Linked DNA regions of Variovorax paradoxus. The protein of the gene in region 1 binds, or shares a complex with, the protein of each later gene. Links are inferred from orthologs where the notes say so. Each region holds a gene or a part of one and is shown in the gene's direction. Other genes may lie near its edges. The genes, in order: AACL56_RS08030 and AACL56_RS04400.

Region 1 (6,811 bases):
GGCCAACCCGCAGGCCGACGTGGTGTGGGGCCTGGCCGCCACATCGCTGATGCTGCTCGACAAGGAAGGCATGCTGCAGCCGTATGCGCCGAAGGGCCTCGACGCCGTGAAGGCCACCATGCGCGACCCGGCCAACCCGCCCAAGTGGGTCGGCATGGACGTGTGGTCGTCGGCCATCTGCTTCAACACCGCCGAAGCGAGCAAGAAGAACCTGCCCAAGCCCACGAGCTGGGCCGACCTCACGAACCCGGTCTACAAGGGCCAGATCACGATGCCCAACCCGGCCGCATCGGGCACGGGCTACCTGATGGTGTCGGGATGGATCCAGATGATGGGTGAAGAGAAGGCGTGGAAGTACATGGACGCGCTGCACCAGAACATCGGCATCTACAGCCAGTCGGGCAGCAAGCCCTGCCGCCAGGCCGGTGCGGGTGAATTCGCGCTGGGCATGTCCTTCGAATACCGCGCCAACAAGACCAAGCGCGACGGCGCTCCCATCGACATCGTGCTGCCGAAGGAAGGCCTCGGCTGGGACATGGAAGCCACCGGGATCATCAAGACCAGCAAGAAGCAGGACGCCGCCAAGGTGCTGGCCGACTGGGCCGTGACGAAGCAGGCCAACGAGCTCTACGCGAAGAACTTCGCCGTGCTCGCGCTGCCGGGCATCCAGGAAAAGCTGGAGTTCGTGCCGGGCGACGTCGAGAAGCTGCTGGCCAAGAACGACTTCACCTGGGCCGCTGCCAACCGCGACCGCATCCTGACGGAATGGTCCAAGCGCTACGAGTCCAAGTCCGAGAAGAAGCCACTCTGATCGACTGAAACGAAGCGGTATCCGGCCATGACGAGCAGCAGCTTTCTTTCCCTCCGCGGCATCGGCAAGTCGTTCGGCGCCACGCGCGTGCTCGACGGCATCGACCTGGACATCGAGCCCGGCGAGTTCGTGTGCCTGCTCGGCCCTTCGGGCTGCGGCAAGACCACGCTGCTGCGCATCGTCTGCGGCATCGAGCGTGCCGACGGCGGCCAGATCCTGCTCGGCGGCCAGGACATCGCGGGCCTGCCGCCCGCGGCGCGCGGCTTCGGCGTGGTGTTCCAGTCGTATGCACTGTTCCCCAACCTGACGGCGGCGCAGAACATCGCCTACGGACTGCATCCCACGGGCGCGCTGGCCCGCGAGATGGCCAAGCGCTCGCGCGAGATGCTCGACCTGGTCGGGCTCGCGGCGCATGCCGATAAGTACCCGGTGCAGCTCTCCGGCGGCCAGCAGCAGCGCATCGCACTGGCGCGGGCACTGGCCCCGAACCCGCGGCTGCTGCTGCTCGACGAGCCGCTCTCCGCGCTCGACGCGCAGGTGCGCGCCAGCCTGCGCAGCGAGATCCGCGCGCTGCAGAAGCGCCTGGGCATCGTCACCATCATGGTCACGCACGACCAGGAAGAGGCCCTCTCGATGGCCGACCGCGTGGTGCTGATGCACAACGGCCGCATCGAGCAGGCCGGCACGCCCGCCGAGCTGTACCGCCAGCCGCGCACCCGCTTCGTGGCCGGCTTCGTCGGCCGCATGAACATGCTGCCCGCCACCGTGCTGGCCGACGGCAAGGTGCGCGTGCGCGACAGCGAACTGTTCTGCGCGCCCGGCAATGTCAGCGTGGGCTCGCAGGCGACAGTGGGCATCCGCCCCGAGCACGTGGTGGTCAAGCGCTACGGCACCGACCTGGGCACCAACAGCTTCGCCGCGCGCCTGCTCGATACCGAGTTCTTCGGCAACCGCACCTCGGCGCGGCTGGCCTGCGAGCCCCTGGGCATCGAGATCGAGGCCGAACTGCCCGCAGACGCGCGAGGCGGCAGCGAGCCGCTGGTGCCGAGCAGCATGGTGCACATCCAGCTTCCGCTGAACGCGCTGTCGGTCCTGGCGTGAAATGAACCCACCCCCGAATCTCCGCGCACTTCGTGTCGCTTCGGATCCCCCCTCGAGGGGGCGCACCCGGCGGCCCGGCCAAGCCGGTTCCATGGGTGCTCCCGCATGAGCAGCACACCCGACGCCATCGCCGCGCGGCCCGTGACGATGCCGAGACGCAGTGCCTTCGACCGCGAGCGCTGGCTGACCGGCGCAGCCGTCGCGCTGATGGTGGCGCTGCTGGTCGTGATCGTCGCGCTGCCGGTCGGCGCGCTGGTCGGCCAGAGCTTCTTCGACCGCGCGGGGGCGTTCGTGGGCCTGGCCAACTTCGCGCGCTATCTCGACAACCCGGCGCTGGTGCAATCGGCCTTCAACAGCCTGGGGCTGGCCGCTATCAGCGCTGTCATCTGCACGGGCATTGCGTACGTGTACGCCTATGGCCTCACGCTGTCGTGCATGCCGGGCAAGGGCGTGCTGCGCGCGGTGGCGCTCGTGCCGCTGCTCGCGCCGTCGCTGCTGCCGGCCATCAGCCTCGTGTATCTCTTCGGCAACCAGGGCCTGTTCAAGGGGCTGCTGGGCGAGGCGTCGATCTACGGCCCGCTGGGCATCGTGCTCGGCTCGGTGTTCTGGACGCTGCCGCATGCGCTGCTGATCCTCACCACCGCCATGGCCACGTCCGACGGCCGGCTGTACGAGGCCGCGCAGACGCTGGGCGCCTCGCGCTGGCGCATCTTCCGCACGGTGACGCTGCCGTCGTCGCGCTACGGGCTGATCGTGGCCGCAATGGTGGTGTTCGTGCTGGTCATCACCGACTTCGGCGTGCCGAAGGTGGTGGGTGGCCAGACCGGCGTGCTCGCCACCGACATCTACAAGCAGGTGGTGGGACAGCAGAACTTCCAGATGGGCGCGGTCGTCGGCCTAGTGCTGCTCATTCCCGCGGTGCTGTCGTTCCTGGTCGAGCGGCGCGCGCGCAGCAGGCAGGCCGCTGCGCTCTCGGCGCGCGCGACGCCCTACCAGCCCGAGCCCGTGAAGTCGCGCGACCGCGCGCTGCTCGCGTTCTGCGTGCTCACGGCGCTCGCCATCGGGGTGATGATCGGCATGGCGGTGTTCGCGTCGCTGGCCACCTACTGGCCGTACAAGCTCACACCCTCGCTGAAGAACTACGACTTCAGCAACATGGACGGCGGCGGCTGGGGCAGCTACTTCAACTCGCTGCGGCTGGCGGTGTGCGCGGCGGTGGCCGGCGCGTTCGTCACCTTCATCTCGGCCTACCTCGTCGAGAAGCCGCGCCACTTCGGCCCGCTGCGCGAGCTGCTGAACCTGCTGGCCAACCTGCCGCTGGCGGTGCCGGGGCTGGTGCTGGGCGTGGGCTACATCTTCTTCTTCATCTCGCCCTCGAATCCGCTGCGCGCCATCTACGGCAGCATGACCATCCTGGTGGTCTGCACCGTGGCGCACTTCTTCTCGGTGGCGCACCTGACCTCGCTCACCGCGCTGCGCCAGCTCGACCGGGAGTACGAGCTGGTGTCCGAGTCGATGGGCGTGCCGTTCTGGCGCACGCTGTGGCGCGTTCACCTGCCGGTGGCGCTGCCCACCGTGCTCAACGTGGGCGGCTATTTCTTCGTCAACGCGATGACGACCGTGTCGGCCGTCGTGTTCCTCTATTCGCCGCAGACCACGCTGGCGGCCATCGCGGTGCTCAACATGGACGACGCCGGCGACGTCGCGCCCGCCGCGGCCATGGCCTCGCTGATCATGCTCACGGCCGCCATCGGCCGGGGCGTGTTCGCGCTCGCGGGGCACTGGGCGCTCAAGCGCACCCAAACCTGGAGACACCGGTAGATGACCGGCACGCAAGCGAACCATCCCGATCATTTCGACCTCATCGTGGTCGGCGCCGGCATCGTCGGCCTGGCCCATGCCTACACCGCCGCGCTGCGCGGCCTGAAGGTGTGCGTGGTCGAGCGCGACGCCGCCTGCATCGGCGCGTCGATCCGCAACTTCGGCTTCATCACCATCACCGGCCAGGCGCCGGGCGACACCTGGCGCCGCGCCATGCAGGCACGCGAGGTGTGGCAGCGGATCGCGCCGTACGCCGGCATCGACGTCGTGCACCGCAACCTGTGGCTCGCGGCCTACCGCCCCGAGGCGAACGCCGTGCTCGAGGCCTTCATGCGCACGCCGATGGGCGAGTCCTGCGAGCTGCTCGATGCCGCCGACGCACAGGCCAAGGCACCGGCCCTGGCACTGGCCGATGCGCAGTCGGTGCTGTTCAGCCCGCACGAGCTGCGCGTGGAATCGCGCACCGCCATCGGCCGGCTCGCGAAGTGGCTGGCCGAGGCGCACGGCGTGAGCTTCCGCTTCGGCGAAGCCGTGCTCGAAGTGGAAGCGCCGCGCGTGCGCACCTCGCGCGGCACGCTCCACGCCGAGCGCGTGGCGGTCTGCACCAACACCGACCTGCACGGCCTGTTCGCCGATCGCATCGCCGCGCACGAGCTCACGCTGTGCCGGCTGCAGATGCTGCGCGTGAAGCCCGAGGCCGGCTTCCGCCTGCCGGGCTCGGTGATGATGGACCTGAGCCTGGTGCGCTATGAGGGCTACAGCACGCTGCCCGAGGCGGCGGCATTGCGCGCGCGCCTGCAGCAGGAGGAGGCGGCCTCGCTCGAACACGGCATCCACCTGATCGTGGTGCAGAGCGCCGACGGCTCGCTGGTGGTGGGCGACTCGCACCACTACGGCGACGCGCCCGAGCCGTTCGCGATGGAAGAGGTCGACCAGCTCATCCTGCGCCACCTGCGCAGCACGCTGAACCTGGAGACGGCGCAGGTCACCGAGCGGTGGACCGGCGTGTACCCGTCTTCGAAGACCGCGCCCTGCGTGATCGACGCGCCCGACGACGCCACGCGCGTGGTGCTGGTGACCAGCGGCACCGGCGCAAGCACCGGCTTCGGCATCGCGCAGGACGTCTTCGACGCCTGGTGATGCCGCGCGGTACGGCGCGGTGTCCGACTTGACGCGCCGGCGCACCGGCATAGCATCCGCCTCATGCGAAGCATTGCCTTTGTCCTTCTCTGCTGCCTCGGCCTGCTGACGGCCGGTTGCGACGACAAGCCGAAGCCGCCAAGCGGGCCGATGCCCAAGGCGCAGGCGGGCGTCGTGACGCCCGCGCGCTGAGCGCCTGCAGCATCGCCGCGGTGGCCACGCGCTGCCGGCGGGGCGGCGTCCCTGCGCTTTCGCCGCTCGCGGGGTATCCTCGCCTCGGAGAAAAACAATGAAGACCCAAGAGACAACCGCCCACCAGGCGGATTCGCGCTATGCCATGGCGCGCCTGGCCCTCACGCTGCTCGTCATGACCGTCGGCAGCAGCGGCATGTACGTGGTGTCGGTGATGCTGCCCGCGGTGCAGACCGAGTTCGGCATCGATCGGGCCGAGGCCTCGCTGCCCTACACGCTGCTGATGCTGGGCTTCGGCTTCGGCGGCGTGCTCATGGGCAAGCTGGCCGACCGCGTCGGCGTGATGTGGCCGCTGCTGATGGGCTCTGTCTTTCTCGGCGTCGGCTATGTCGCCACGGGCCTGTCGGGCGGCATCGTGTCGTTCACCGTCGTGCAGGCCCTGCTGGTCGGCCTGCTGGGCAGCTCGGTGGCGTTCGCGCCGCTGGTGGCCGACACCTCGCTGTGGTTCGTCAAGCGGCGCGGCATCGCCGTGGCGGTGTGCGCGAGCGGCAACTATCTGGCGGGCGCGGTGTGGCCGCCGATCGCGCAGCACTTCGTCGACACCGTGGGCTGGCGCCAGACCTACATCGGCATGGGCATCTTCTGCGGCGTGTCGATGGCGCTGCTGGCGCTCTTCTTCCGCGCCCGCCCGCCCGCGCTGGCCGAGGCCGCGCCCGCGGCGCCGGGTGCCACCGCGGTGCGCGACATGACGCGGCCCTTCGGCCTGAGCACGGGCACGGCGCAGGGCCTGCTGTGCGTGGCCGGGGTGGCCTGCTGCGTAGCGATGGCGATGCCGCAGGTGCACATCGTGGCGTACTGCGGCGACCTGGGCTACGGTCCGGCACAGGGCGCGATGATGCTGTCGCTGATGCTGGGCTTCGGCATCGTGAGCCGGCTGGTGTCGGGCGCCATCTGCGACCGCATCGGCGGGCTGCGCACGCTGATGCTCGGCGGCGTGCTGCAGTGCGTGGCGCTGCTGCTGTTCCTGCCCTTCGACGGGCTGGTGCCGCTCTACGTGATCTCGGCGCTGTTCGGCCTGTTCCAGGGCGGCATCGTGCCCTCGTACGCGATCATCGTGCGCGAGCACTTCCCGCCGAAGGAAGCCGGCGCGCGCGTGGGCACGGTGCTGATGTTCACGCTGTTCGGCATGGCGCTGGGCGGCTGGATGTCGGGCAAGGTGTTCGACCTCACGGGCAGCTACCACGCAGCCTTCCTGAACGGTATCGCGTTCAACCTGCTGAACGTGAGCATCGCGGCCTTCCTCCTGTTCAGGACGCTTCGCCGGCCAGGCGGCCTAGCGTCTGCATCGCCCGCTCGCTGACCGCGTCCCAGGGGTGGCCGTAGTTGAGCCGCAGGCAGTGGGTGAAGGCGCGCGTGGCCGAGAAGATCGGCCCCGGCGCCACGCTGATGCCGAGCTCCAGCGCCTGGCGGTGGATCTGCAGCGCGTTCGCCTGCGGCGGCAGCTCCACCCAGAGAAAGTAGCCGCCCAGCGGCCGCGTGGCGCGCGTGCCCGCTGGAAAGTAATGCCCCACGGCCTGCGCGAAGGTGGCCTGCTGCACCGCCAGCGTCTGCCGCAGCCGGCGCAGGTGCTTGTCGAGCCCGCCTTTTTCGAGGTAGCCCGCCAGCGCGAGCTGCGACGGCGCCGATGTGGCCAGCGAGGCCGTGAGCTTTTCGCGCGCGACCTGCCGCACGAAGCGCCCGGCCGAG
Region 2 (6,798 bases), 870 kb from region 1 along the record:
GCTCTGCCGCTCGCGGCCGCCGCCGCGGAACGCAACCCGCTCCTGGCCGAGCGCTGGAAGACGCGCCCGGTGGTCGTGGTGGTGCCGGCAGAAGGCGACGCGCTGCTGCGCAAGGTCGAGTCCGCCCTGCGCCAGACCGCCACGCGCGAGGCCTTCGTCGACCGCGAGATGGTGCTCTACACGGTGGTCGCGGGCCAGGGCCGCCGCAATGCGCAGCCGCTCGACGCGCCCCGGACCCGCGCGCTGCTGGCCGCGCTGAAACTCGATGCCGCGGGCCCGCCCACCTTCGTGCTGGTCGGCAAGGACGGCGGCGTGAAGATGACCGAAGGGCCTGACGTCGACCTGCAGGCGGTGTTCGCGGAGATCGACAGGATGCCGATGCGCCGGCGTTGAAGCTGGCGGTGCCGACACGCCGGCGTTGTTGATGCCCCGGCGTTGAACGCTCAGGCCTTCCCCGGCCCCGGCGCCTCGGGCATCGGAATCTTCTGCCCCGCCGGCGAGCCCGCGAGGCTCTGCGCCGGCCGCCTCAGCGTCGCATCGAACGGGTTGATCCGCGGCCCGATCGCCGCGGCCTCGCGCTTGAGCAGGTCGACCACGGTCGGCATGCGGTCGGCGTTGAGCCGGTCGGCGATGGTGCCCACGCTCAGCGCAGCCACGGCGCGACCTTCGCGGTCGAGCACGGGCACCGCCACGCCGGCCATGCCTTCGAGCAGGCCGGTGTTGCGGCCCGCGTACCCCTGCTGGCGCACGCGCTCGATCTCGGTGCGCAGATAGACCTCGTCGTACACGCCGTACTCGCGCACGCGCGAGAGGTTGAAGCGGATCACTTCTTCTCGCTCGGCCTCCGGCAGGAACGCCAGGATGGCCAGCGCGCCCTGCCCCACGCCCAGCGCGATGCGCCCGCCGATGTCGCCGGTGAAGGAACGGATGGGGAACGGGCCTTCGCTGCGGTCGAGGCACACGGCGTCGAAGCCGCTGCGCGCGAGCAGGAAGATGCTGTCGCCGAGGCTCGCGCACAGGCGCAGCAGCACCGGGCGGCAGATGGAGCGCAGGTCGCCGGGGTTGCCCGCGCTGGCAGCGAGCGCGAAGAAGTCGATGCTCAGCCGGTAGAGCTTGCTGCGCTCGTCCTGCTCGACCATGCCTTCGGCCATGAGCGACTGCAGCAGACGGTGCGTGGTGGCCTGGGTGAGGCCCACCGAACGTGCGATCTGGGTCACGCGCCCGCCCTCGGCCTGCACCGCGCCGAGCGCGCGGATCACCGAAAAGACGCGCGGCACGCCGCCACTGGACGCCGTCGTGGCCGGCGTGCCCGCCGGGGTGTTCGCCGAAGTGCTTTCCATACCTTGCTCCTGCGGAATCCAATCCGTTTCTTTGCCTCATCATATTCCATTGAATGGAATAAATTGAAGAAAGATTCTGATTAATGGAATACCCGGAGCGATCTGGCGCAATCGTTGCAATAGAGTGAATCGAAAGCAGCAAGTTGTCCATGGCCTGCACCAAGATGAATCACGGTGCCCGAAGCCATCTTTTCGCTTCCGCAGAAAGGCACTGTTCCATGTCATTCCTACGGCTCACCGACGTGACCAAGTTCTACGGCACCACCCGCGCGGTGTCTGCCATGAACCTCGCGGTGGAAAAGGGCGAGTTCGTCTCGTTGCTCGGCCCCTCGGGGTGCGGCAAGACCACCACGCTGCAGATGATTGCGGGCTTCGAGGCCGTGAGCAGCGGCCGCATCGAACTCGCGGGCAAGGACATCACGCATGCCAAGGCCAACACGCGCGGGCTGGGCATCGTGTTCCAGACCTATGCGCTGTTCCCGCACATGACGGTGGCCGACAACGTGAGCTTCGGCCTGGAGATGCGCAAGATGCCGAAGGCCGAGCGCACCGAGCGGGTGAAGCAGGCGCTGGCGCTGGTGCACCTCGACCAGCACGCCGCGCGCTACCCGCGCGAGCTGTCGGGCGGCCAGCGGCAGCGCGTGGCGCTGGCGCGTGCGCTGGTCATCGAGCCGCCGGTGCTGCTGCTCGACGAGCCGCTGTCCAACCTCGACGCCAAGCTGCGCGAGGAGATGCAGTTCGAGCTGCGCCAGATCCAGCGCAAGGTCGGCACCACCACGGTGATGGTCACGCACGACCAGAGCGAGGCCATGTCCATCAGCGACCGCGTGGTCGTGATGGAAGGCGGCTGCGCCACGCAGATCGACCATCCGCAGCGCGTGTACGAGCATCCGAGCACACGCTTCATTTCCACCTTCGTGGGCAAGGCCAACCTGCTGGACTGCCGCGTGTCGACAAGCGATGCCACGCGCACCTGCGTGAAAGTTGGTGCGCTGTCGCTCGACGTGGACGACACCGGTTTCAGCGCCGATGCCGCGGCGCTGCTGAGCGTGCGGCCCGAGAAGCTGCAGCTGGTGGCGCCGGGCCGCGGCCGCATCGACGGCGAGGTGGTCGAGCGCTTCTTCCTGGGCAGCCAGTGGCTGTATCGCGTGGCCACGCCGGTGGGCGACCTTACCGTGCTGAGCCCCAACGACGGCCGCGATGCCCTGGAGGAAGGCGCACGTACCGGCATCGACTGGCCGGCGCACTGCATGCGGCTGCTGCCCGCAGAGGAGATGGCGCAATGAGCGCGCTCTGCACCTCTTGCTCCGTCTCTTGCACCCTCTCCCCTCGGGGAGAGGGTGGGGATGAGGGCGGTACGCGATGAGCGGCGCATCCCGCACGGCCACGCCCTGGTGGCTCTCCGGTCCGGCGCTGCTGCTGTTCACGGCGCTGCTGGTGGTGCCGCTGCTGCTCACCGCCGTGCTGTCGTTCAACGTGTACGACCCGGCCACGGGCCCGAAGTCCGGCGAGTTCACGCTGGCGCACTACGCGCTGGTGTTCTCCGACTCCTACTACCTGGGCATCTTCTGGCGCACCTTCTGGGTGTCGGCGCTGGTCACGCTGATCTGCGTGCTGATCGGCGCACCCGAGGCCTACGTGCTGAGCCGCATGCGCAACCCGTGGCGCTCGGTGCTGCTGCTGGTGGTGCTGGCGCCGCTGCTGGTGTCGGTGGTGGTGCGCGCCTTCGGCTGGAGCATGCTGCTCGGGCCCGAGGGCGCGGTGAACGGCCTGCTGCAGGTGCTGGGCATCGGCCCGGTGAAGATCCTCTACACCAACGCGGCCGTGGTCATCGCGCTGGTGCACGTGATGCTGCCCTTCATGGTGATCCCGGTGTGGACTTCGCTGCAGAAGCTCGACCCCGGGGTGGAGAACGCGGCCCTGTCGCTCAACGCCACGCCTTTCACGACGCTGCGCCGCATCGTGCTGCCGCAGGTGATGCCGGGCATCCTCTCGGGAAGCCTGATCGTGTTCGGCCTCGCCGCGAGCTCGTTCGCCATTCCCGGTCTGCTGGGCGGGCGCCGGCTGAAGATGGTCGCGACCATCGTGTACGACGAGTACCTGAGCGAGCTCAACTGGCCGCTGGGCGCCGCCGTGGCGCTGGTGCTGCTGGTGGCCAACCTGGTCGTCATGCTCAGCTACAACCGCCTCGTGGAAGGCCGCTACAAGAAAGCGCTGGGCTGAACCATGACCTCCACGCTCCATCGATTCGTGTATCCGCTGGCATCCGGAAGGCGTGCGCCATGAACAGGAACGGCCCCATCGCCCTCGCATTCAACGCGCTCGTCGTCGTCTTCATGCTGGCACCGCTGGCGGTGGTGTGCATCGTGGCGTTCACGCCCGAGAACACGTTGACGATCCCGACCACGCACTTCTCGCTGCGCTGGTTCGAGGCTGTGTTCGCGCACCCCGACTTCATGCAGTCGTTCTGGAACAGCCTGTGGCTCGCGCTGAGCTCGGCCACCATCGCCACGCTGCTGGCGGTGCCGGCGGGCATGGCGATCACGCGCTACGAGTTCCGAGGCCGCAACTTTCTCAACGGGCTGTTCCTGTCGCCGCTGATCGTGCCGCACCTGGTGCTGGGCGTGGCGCTGCTGCGGCTGTTCGCACTCGTCGGCGGCACGGGCAGCTTCGCCTGGCTGGTGATGGCGCATGCGCTCATCGTCACGCCCTACACGCTGCGGCTGGTGGTGGCGGCGCTGGTGGGCTTCGACCGCAGCGCCGAGCAGGCCGCGCTGTCGCTGGGCGCGAGCCAGGCCACGGTGTTCCGCCGCATCACCCTGCCGATGATCCTGCCGGGCGTCACCGGCGGCTGGCTGCTGTCGTTCATCAACAGCTTCGACGAAGTGACCATGTCGATCTTCGTCACCTCGCCCAGCACGGTGACGCTGCCGGTGCGCATGTACATGTACGCCACCGAGTCGATCGACCCCCTGATGGCCGCGGTGTCGGCGCTGATGGTGGCGGTGACGGCCGTGGCGATGATCGTGCTCGACCGGGTCTACGGCCTCGACCGTGTGCTGGTGGGACGCAGATAGATGACGAAGACTTCGCATGCCCCTCACGCCTTGCTGCACCGCGTGGCCGAGGCCACCGGCCGCGACGCCGTGCCCTTCACGATCGACGGTGCGCCCGCGAGCGCGCTGGCCGGCGACACGGTGCTGACCGCGGTGCTCACGCAATGCACCCAGCTGCGGCGCAACGAGTTCAGCGGCCTGCCGCGCGCGGGGTTCTGCATGATGGGCGCCTGCCAGGACTGCTGGATCTCCACCGGCGACGGCGAACGCCTGCGCGCCTGCTCCACCTTCATCGCGCCCGGCATGGCGCTGCTCACCGGAAAGGACGTCGCATGACGGCCGCCGGCGAACTCCGTCCCGTGGTCGTGGGCGCCGGCCCGGCCGGCGTGCGCGCCGCGCAGACGCTCGTCGCGCACGGCCTGCGGCCAGTGGTCATCGACGAAGCGCCGCGCGCCGGCGGCCAGATCTACCGCCGCCCGCCCGCGAGCCTCGCGCAGCGCAACGCGAAGACGCTCTACGGCTTCGAGTCGAAACGCGCCGACGCGCTGCACGCAGCCTTCGACGGCCTGTGCGGGCGCATCGACCACCAGCCCGACAGCCTCGTGTGGAATGCGCAGGACCGGCAGCTCGACGTGATGCATGGCCCCACGCACGGCAGCCGCCAGGTGCCCTACAGCCACCTGATCGTGGCCACGGGCGCCACCGACCGCGTGCTGCCGGTGCCCGGCTGGACGCTGCCCGGCGTCTACACGCTGGGCGGTGCGCAGGTCGCACTCAAGTTCCAGGGCTGCGCCATCGGCCGGCGCGTGGTGTTCATGGGCACCGGGCCTCTGCTGTACCTGGTGGCCTACCAGTATGCGAAGGCCGGTGTGGAAGTGGCCGCAGTGCTCGACACCGCGCGCCTGTCGGACCAGGTGGCCGCCGCGCCCGCGATGCTGACGCAGCCTGCGGTGTTCGCCAAGGGCGTGTACTACGTCGGCTGGCTGCGCGCGAACGGCGTGGCGCTGCACAGCGGCGTGCGGCCGCTGCGCGTGACCGGCGACGGCACGCAGGGCCGCGTCACCGGCGTGGCCTGGCAGGACGGCGGCAAGGAACGCACGCTGGACTGCGACGCGGTCGGCTTCGGCTACGCGCTGCGCTCCGAAACGCAACTCGCCGACCTGCTCGGCTGCCGCTTCGAGTACGCGCCGCTGCACCGCTCGCACCTGCCGGTGCGCGACGCGGCGGGGCGCTCCAGCATCGCGGGCGTGTACCTCGCAGGCGACGGGGCCGGCATCATGGGTGCGGACGCGGCCGAATGGGCCGGCGAGCGCGCGGCGCTGGCGCTGCTGGCGGACAACGGCATCGCCGTCGAAGCCGAGCGCGCGGCGCAACTCGAACACAGACTCGGGCGGCTCGCCGGCTTCCGGCGCGGCCTGGAGCGCGCCTTCCCGGTGCCGCACGACTGGGCCGCGCACGCGCCCGACGACCTCGTGGTCTGCCGCTGCGAGAACGTCACCGCCGGCACCCTTCGCCAGACCGTGGCCGGCGCCGGTGCGGACGAACTGAACCGGCTCAAGGCGCTGTCGCGCGTGGGCATGGGCCGTTGCCAGGGTCGCATGTGCGGCGTGGCCGCGGCCGAGATCCTCGCGCACGCCACGCAGCAGCCGCTGCAGCAGGTCGGCCGGCTGCGCGGACAGGCGCCGATCAAGCCGATCCCGATCCGGCTGGTGCCGGCGGACAGGAGCGGTGCATGAGCACGCATCCGATCACCGTGCTCCGGTCCTGGTCCTGCGCCTTCCCCTTCCGGCGGAAGGCCGGGATGGGAGCAGGCAGAGCGCCCCGTGGAAGCGCCACTCGTCCCCACCCTGCCCTCCCTGGACGGGAAGGGAGAAAGACGGGGCGCACTGTCATGAGCACGATCAGCCAACTGCGAACGGACGTCGTCATCGTCGGCGGCGGCATCGTCGGCGCCTCGGCCGCGCTCGCGCTGCGCCGAATGGGCGCCGGGGTGGTGCTGCTCGAGCGCGACCTGTGCGGCTCGCGCTCGAGCGGCGTGAACTTCGGCGGCGTGCGCCGCCAGGGCCGGCCGGTGAGCCAGCTGCCGCTGGCGCAGCGCGCGCACCGGATCTGGGGCGGGCTGCCCGAACTGCTGGGCACCGACGGCGAATACATCCGCTCGGGCCATTTCAAGATCGCGCGCAGCGAATCGGACATGGCCTCGCTGGAGCGCTACCGCGCACTCAGCAGCGATTTCGACCTGGGCCTGGAACTCTTCTCCGCCGCGCGCCTGCGCACGCAGTGTCCCTGGCTCGGCGAGCGCGCCGTGGGCGGCTCGCTGTGCGTGGAGGACGGACAGGCCAACCCGCGGCTGGTGGCGCCGGCCTTCGCGCTGGCGGCGAAGCGCCACGGCGCGCAGGTCT

What was found.
Region 2: the proteins of AACL56_RS08030 (region 1) and AACL56_RS04400 are in contact, whole or in part, in a cryo-EM structure (PDB 8Y5F), measured with the Escherichia coli proteins. The link is inferred for Variovorax paradoxus from one-to-one orthologs.

What each region holds. Positions count from the first base shown.
Region 1 is NZ_LR743507.1:1,806,116-1,812,926, forward strand. Bases 1-2,875 are described here. They hold AACL56_RS08030 (ABC transporter ATP-binding protein), read left to right. Parts: upstream 1-838; coding sequence 839-1,912; downstream 1,913-2,875. Other genes in these bases: AACL56_RS08025 (putative 2-aminoethylphosphonate ABC transporter substrate-binding protein), read left to right, coding at 1-811; AACL56_RS08035 (putative 2-aminoethylphosphonate ABC transporter permease subunit), read left to right, coding at 2,018-2,875. In the rest of the region: more of AACL56_RS08035, read left to right, coding at 2,876-3,733; AACL56_RS08040 (TIGR03364 family FAD-dependent oxidoreductase), read left to right, coding at 3,734-4,873; AACL56_RS08045 (hypothetical protein), read left to right, coding at 4,937-5,065; AACL56_RS08050 (MFS transporter), read left to right, coding at 5,163-6,425; AACL56_RS08055 (PLP-dependent aminotransferase family protein), read right to left, coding at 6,373-6,811. UniProt on the Escherichia coli protein: Part of the ABC transporter complex PotABCD involved in spermidine/putrescine import. Responsible for energy coupling to the transport system.
Region 2 is NZ_LR743507.1:939,315-946,112, reverse strand. What follows is about bases 2,658-5,519. They hold AACL56_RS04400 (ABC transporter permease), read left to right. Parts: upstream 2,658-3,622; coding sequence 3,623-4,417; downstream 4,418-5,519. Other genes in these bases: AACL56_RS04390 (NAD(P)/FAD-dependent oxidoreductase), read left to right, coding at 4,729-5,519; AACL56_RS04395 ((2Fe-2S)-binding protein), read left to right, coding at 4,418-4,732; AACL56_RS04405 (ABC transporter permease), read left to right, coding at 2,703-3,563. Also shown: AACL56_RS04420 (DUF4174 domain-containing protein), read left to right, coding at 1-393; AACL56_RS04415 (IclR family transcriptional regulator), read right to left, coding at 444-1,340; AACL56_RS04410 (ABC transporter ATP-binding protein), read left to right, coding at 1,559-2,626; more of AACL56_RS04390, read left to right, coding at 5,520-6,132; AACL56_RS04385 (NAD(P)/FAD-dependent oxidoreductase), read left to right, coding at 6,288-6,798. UniProt on the Escherichia coli protein: Required for the activity of the bacterial periplasmic transport system of putrescine and spermidine.